3 regions of the Holzapfeliella saturejae genome follow, and region 2 is predicted to be linked to each of the others. Evidence: riboswitches for the same ligand, from Rfam matches in the RefSeq annotation. Region 2 holds a riboswitch; each other region holds the start of a gene.
What was found. Region 2 has a riboswitch for lysine ahead of R4Y45_RS01570 (ABC transporter permease subunit). Riboswitches for the same ligand answer to the same signal wherever they lie in the genome.

Region 1: linked by a shared signal. The riboswitch ahead of lysA (diaminopimelate decarboxylase) and the one ahead of R4Y45_RS01570 (ABC transporter permease subunit) in region 2 are both predicted to bind lysine.
Region 3: linked by a shared signal. The riboswitch ahead of R4Y45_RS05085 (aminotransferase class I/II-fold pyridoxal phosphate-dependent enzyme) and the one ahead of R4Y45_RS01570 (ABC transporter permease subunit) in region 2 are both predicted to bind lysine.

Annotation. Positions count from the first base shown of each region.
Region 1 is NZ_JAWMWG010000001.1:696,289-698,565, reverse strand. It holds gene lysA (diaminopimelate decarboxylase) at 1-1,109, opposite strand, end outside; lysine riboswitch at 1,208-1,383, opposite strand; gene R4Y45_RS03400 (aspartate kinase) at 1,587-2,277, shown strand, end outside.
Region 2 is NZ_JAWMWG010000001.1:335,683-337,959, forward strand. It holds gene R4Y45_RS01570 (ABC transporter permease subunit) at 1-1,295, opposite strand, end outside; lysine riboswitch at 1,392-1,566, opposite strand; gene R4Y45_RS01575 (NAD(P)H-dependent oxidoreductase) at 1,636-2,277, shown strand, end outside.
Region 3 is NZ_JAWMWG010000001.1:1,023,741-1,026,017, forward strand. It holds gene ppcA (phosphoenolpyruvate carboxylase) at 1-11, opposite strand, end outside; gene R4Y45_RS05085 (aminotransferase class I/II-fold pyridoxal phosphate-dependent enzyme) at 72-1,259, opposite strand; lysine riboswitch at 1,374-1,553, opposite strand; gene R4Y45_RS05090 (YeiH family protein) at 1,630-2,277, opposite strand, start outside.

The DNA.
Region 1 (2,277 bases), 360 kb from region 2:
TGTTGAATCAAAATATCACCTGACTCGCAGTATTTACCAGCGATACGAACTGTTTCAACGGGTTCTTGATTCATTTTGTTAGCAACAACCGCTTCATATTCTGCTTGATAAAGAGCAGGTCTAATATTATCTCCCATCCCGCCGTCAACACTGACATAGGCATTTTTTCCTGGTACTTCTTTTCTTGAACCGACTGTATAGAGGTTGTATCCCGCAGGTCCGACAATTGAACGACCAGGTTCAATCCAAATAGCAGGCATCTGCAATCCATATTCGGTAGTCTTTTCTTTTATTTTTTTAATAATAGCATCCACAAAAACTTCGGGAGCCAGTGGTTTATCTTCATTGGTGTAAGCAATTCCAAATCCACCACCAACATTGATAACTTCGGGTTGATAGTCATATTTTTGGTGCCAATCATGAGCTAAATCAACCAATTTTTCAGCAGCCATTTCAAACCCGTTAACTTCAAATATTTGTGATCCAATATGTGAATGGAAGCCTTTCATTATTAAATTTGGATTAGCTAAAACAATTTTTAATGCTTTTTCTGCTTGACCAGAATTTAAATCAAATCCAAATTTACTATCTTCTTGACCTGTTTGAATGTAATCATGCGTATGTGCTGATATTCCAGGTGTAATTCTCATCATCACATTAACTTGTTGATGTGTATCAGCTAGATAATTTGCTAGTAAATCAATTTCATCAAAATTATCTAAAACAATAACACCAACACCAGCTTCAACAGCCATTTCAATTTCAGCTAAAGATTTATTATTACCATGAAAACTCACTTTTGATAAATCAAATCCCGCTTGTTGTGCTGTAAAGAGTTCGCCACCTGAGACTACATCAAGATGCAAATTCTCTTTTTGCATTAACTGATATAACCCTAAACAAGAAAAAGCTTTACTAGCATAACTGATTTCATAATCAACATCATTTTGTTCAAAAACGGTTTTGAATCCGGAAATCTGCTGTTTAATTTTAGAAACATCGTAAACAACTAAGGGTGTTTGATATTTCTGCACTAATTCAACAGTATCTAATCCGCCAATTTCTAAATGATATCGATCATTAGTCACTAAATTAAAATTATGTTCCATAACGAAAATTCCTCCAAAGACTATATAAAAAAGGGTTTTTTTGCTATCTAAGTAACAAAAGAACCCTTTGAAAGTTTCACATTCATCATGATTGTTCGTTTGTCGATAGCTCTCCGCAATTACTGCGACAGTCCATGACTTATTCAATCATGTCCCAGCCAACACTTAGCTGTTTAAGTGCCAACTTCGGCAACTTCCCCTTTCAAAATAACGTCATGGTCTTAACAGCAGACTAGTTATTTTTATTGATGTCAGTTGCGACCTCTTCGATGTGATTAAAATATTATAATAAAGTCTGACAAAAGTCAAACCCTTAGTCTAATTATTTTTTCAAAAGTTTTTTATTTTTATTTATTTCCATATATTGACCACTAAAACGACACTTATCAATCGGTTTTGGGTATTGAATTTTAAAATAAGCATGTTAAATTTAATTTACTTATCATTTGAAAACAAATTTAAAGGGGAATGAATTTTATGAAAGTTGTTAAATTTGGTGGAAGTTCACTTGCTTCAGGCCAACAATTTGAAAAAGTAATTAACATTTTAAGACAAGATCCAAATCGAAAAGTTGTTGTTACTTCAGCTCCGGGAAAAAGAGATAAAAACGATACCAAAGTAACTGATTTACTCATCAACTATGCGACTCTAACAATTGAAAACAAGCCGACAAAACCAGTGACAGAGCAACTATTTAACCGTTATCTTGAAATCGCAAACCATTTTGGTTTAGAAGAAGGTAAATTGCAAACCATTAAAGAAAAAATCGAAAACCTTCAACATGAAAAATTCAAAAACAATGACTATCTAATGGCTTGTTTTAAAGCTCATGGTGAAAGACTAAACGCTAAATTAATGACGCTTATTTTAAATCATTTAGGGATTAGTGCCAGATTTTTGGATCCAGAAAAATTTGGATTTTATGTAAGTGATTCGGCCAATAATGCTCAAGTTTTAGATGAAACTTATGCAAATATTGAAGCTCTCAAGCTCACAAATGAATTACTAATCGTTCCTGGATTTTTCGGGATTACTAAAGACCATAAAATTACTACTTTTTCACGTGGTGGATCTGACATCACAGGTGCCATTTTATCAAAGGGATTTCATGCTAGTTGCTACGAAAACTTCACTGATGTTGATGCAATTTATGCAGCTAATCCTAACA
Region 2 (2,277 bases):
AGAATGATTTTTCTCATACGTTGGAAGTGGTTCATTCCTAAAGCACTCGCAGCTTCAAATTGCCCTTCATCAGTTGAAATAATCCCACTACGGATAATTTCAGAAAGGTAAGCCCCTGTGTTGATTGAAACAACAACTAAAGCGGCAACTGTACGATCTAAATTAAGTCCAAACATTTGGGCAGCACCATAGTAGAATACCGCTGCTTGTACAATCATCGGAGTTCCACGGAAGACCTCAATATAAACTGAAGCTAAGAAGTTGGCAACACGAGTTAACCAGCGTTTACCACGTGTTTTAGCAAGTGGAATTGTTCTAACAATTCCCACTAAAAGACCGATAAAGAATCCAACAATAGTCCCAATTAGTGAAATAAAAACAGTCATACCGGTTCCGCGAAGTAACATTGAACCATATTGTTGCCAAATATTGATAAACCAGTTACCTTCAGTTGCAGGTTTTGGTTGATTATGAACGGCATCTGTCATCATTTGATCACGTTCGTTTTCAGGAACTGTTGCTAGAATTTCGTTAACTTTTTCAAGATTTGGATCACCTTTGCGTAATCCAATAGCACTTTGTGTTTCTGAGGTGTCTAAATGAAATCCTTGTCCATTTTTAAACTCAATCATTTTAAGGTTAGGGTTAGCACCTGAAACGCTAATACCTTCAGGCTTCTCAGAAACATAGCCGTCGATAGTTTTTGATTCAAGTGATACACGCATTGCTGAGAAGTCTTTCATAGCTGGCTCTTTAATCGCACCTTGAATTTGGTTAATCGCATCATAATGAAAAGTACCTAATTGTCCTGTTATTTTAGCACCATTGAAGTCAGCTAAACTAGTTGCATTAGCATATTTTCCCTTGCTATTGACGACCATTATAATATTTGAAGTATAGTAAGCATTTGTAAAGTCGATAGCTTGGCGACGTTCAGGTGTTGGTGACATACCCGCAATAATCATATCTATTTTGCCAGAAGTTAGAGAAGGAAGTAGCCCATCCCATTGGGTTTTAGCAACTACAACATTTTTTTTGCCAAGTCCAGCGGCAATTTTTTTAGCCATTTGAACGTCATATCCATTTGCATAAAGTGATTCTCCGTCAATTTTGACAGCCCCATTAGAATCATCTTGTTGTGTCCAGTTGTAAGGAGGGTAGTTAGCCTCCATTCCGACACGTAAGGTATCACTTTCTTCAGCGTGCACTTGGTTGCTGGAAAAACCGGCTAGTCCAAGAAGCATGATAATAGCGGAAAAGAAAGTTAACAGCGGGTTAGCTTTCAGATTTTTCATAAAATTACTCCTTCATTTTTTGAATTTACACAATAAAAAAAACCTTTAAATAATAAAGGCTTTGAGGCATTATGAAATAAATTATTGGTGATTAAATAACATAATAGCACTCCTCAGATAAACTGAGACAGTCCTAGCCGTCTGTCGACTAGGCCCAGAAGACTAGCAGTGTAGTCTGCTAATGTTCTTCGGCGAAAATCCTGCTACAATTGGTCAATGTGAGCTACCCACTCGCAATTATTTAGTGATTACCGCAACCTCTATTGCATTTCTTATTAGATTTACTTATATATGATACCCTTAGAATAGATTATTGTCAACGAAAACCAGGAGGAACACCATGAAAGTCCAAATTTTTGTTTCACACCCCGATGTTAATAATTCTGTGACACAACAGTTTTTCAAATCAACACTCGCTTTAGCAGAGGCAGATGTTGAGATAACGGTTCTCGATGAAGAACTTCATTCAAGTCAGCAATTTAATGTTGCTGACCACCAAGAAAAAATTTTAGCTGCTGATCATGTCATTTTGCAATTTCCATTATATTGGTATTTGTCACCTTACTCACTTAAAAAGTGGCAAGATGATGTTTTCACTAATCGATTTATCAATGAGCTGAAAAAAGTCAATCGATTGAAATCAAAAAGCTTATCTCTAGTGATTAATACAGGACAACCTCAAAAGGATTTTCAGCCCGGAAAAAAATCACAATTTAGTTTAAATGAAATTTTAAGACCTTATCAGGTTTTCGCAAATGAATTAGGATTTGATTACTTAACACCGTTTATTGTGTATCAATTTGCTTATTTAAATGAGCAAGAGCAATACCATTTATTGGTTGATTATTTGATTCACGTAGAATTAATTAATCCAAGTTTTGTTGATAAAGGTCAGTATTTGTTAAATAAAGTCAAACAAACAATTGAATTAGATGCAAATATCCAACTGCAGGCAGTTGTCGATACCTTAGAAGAACAGCTA
Region 3 (2,277 bases), 690 kb from region 2:
TGTGTCCCCATTACGTTAGGTATCATTCTGTCTGTCAATTAATTGTCCTCCTGTATTTAATAGCTAGTTAATTAGTTATGAATAGTTTGTAAATAATCACGAATACGGTCCATGGCTAGTTGAATATCTGCTTCAGAAGCTGCGTATGAAAAACGAATATAACCTTGTCCACCTTTTCCAAAAGCACTTCCTGGAATAACACCAACTTTGGCTTTTTCAGCTAAGGCTAGTGCAAATTCATAAGAATCTTGTGTGCAGTATTCTGGAATTTTAGCAAATAAATAAAATGCACCATGAGGCTTAGCCATTTCAAAGTTCATATCTGTTAGTTCATCAACAATGAGATCACGACGTTTTTTATAAATATCACGCATAGCAAGAGCATCGGCATCCCCATTATTCAAGGCTTCTGTTGCGGCAACTTGTGCAGGATTAGAAGGTGAAGTTACCATAAAAGCATGCACCTTAGTAACTTTTGACATGAATTCTTTTGGCCCACAAACGTAACCAATGCGATATCCTGTCATAGCATGAGATTTAGACAGACCATTAATATAAATTGATTGTTCAGGCAATAACTTAGCGATTGAAAAATGTTCGACACCATAAGTTAATTCACAATATATTTCATCTGTTACAACGAAAATATCATGTTGCTCAATAACATCAGCTAAAGCTTTAACAGTTTTTTTATCGCATTCAACCCCTGTTGGATTGCTTGGATAGTTAAGTAAAACTGCTTTAACCGCTGATCCTTCTTCTTTAATGACTTCTTCTAGTTTTTCTGGAGTTAGTTGAAAGCCTGTTTGTGAGGTATCAACCATAATAGGATGTGCCCCTAGTAGTTCAATAATTGGAAAATAAAGTGCAAATGTTGGCGTTGGCACGATGACTTTATCACCTGGATTTAGCATCGTTTCAAAAGTAGCATAAATAGCTTCTGTTGCCCCAATTGTGACAATAATTTCATCTTCTGGATTATAATTTAAATCTTGTTGACGTTTTAAATAATCAGAAACTGCTTTTCTTAGCTCCAATTTACCTGTTTGAGCTGAGTAATGAGAATCATTATTTTGAATACTTTGTACTGCAGCATTTTTGATGTGTTCAGGTGTATCTAAATCAGGTTCTCCAATTGTTAATTTCACAATATCTTCGATAGCTGAAATTTTTTGATCAAAACTTCTAATTCCTGACGGATTAACTAAGTCTAGTTTTTCATTGTACGTTGTACTTAATTTTGATGATAAATCTGGCATGACAGTCTCCTATTTCCCTAAATTATTATTCAGAAGAGTAGCTATTAAAATATTAGACAAAAAAAGATTCTTTTGTCTGGGCAGACAAAAGAATCTAAATACTTTAGATGTCAATTTGTCGATAGCACTCCATAAGTTTTAATCTTATGACAGTTTATGATTTATTCAACCATACCCCAACATCAAATCATCACAATTCTTTGATGTTTCGGCAATATCCCCTCACTCAATTAACTAATACTATTGTGATAGCGAGTTAACGAGCTATTGTCAATTGCGACCTCTTCTACTAAATTAACTATAAGTTATTTTTTCGTGTAATTCAACCTTACATTTCATTTTTGTCTAATCGTTTACTAATGATAAGTAACTAAAACAATAGTTTGATTAAAACAACCGCACCGAAAACTTGCACTAAACTAATTAATAAACCATAACCTAGGAATCGACTACCAGAATCCTTAATTGTTTTCAATTTTAAGTTTAAGCCAATCCCTGCAAGGTTAATGATACCAAAAAAGCTAGTTAATTCTTTTGCAACATGCGTCAATTGAGTAGGTAAATTAACATAACTATTCATTAGAATAAAGATGATAAAAACCAAAATAAACCAAGGTACTTTGATATAGTGTTTAATTGACTTTTTAGTTTGCGAAACTTTTTGGCTCTTTCCCTGAGCCATCTTTGCAAAACTAATAACGACTACTGATAATAAGATTACTCGCAACATTTTGAATAACGTCGCATATGTTGTCACATCTTGATTAATTAAAGAAGCAGTCCCAACAACTTGACCAACTGATTGGACAGTTCCACCAATCAATGCACCTAAAAGTAAATCTTGTTTACCCAGTACAACAGGCCCAATAATTGGCAAAACAATTAATAAAACAATCCCTACTAAACTAACCATTGCTACAGCAGTTCGTCTTTCGTCATCATTGGCTTTAATCTCTGGCGACACAGCTGCTATTGCACTTGACCCACATACAGCGTTACCTGCAGCCATTAATAATGA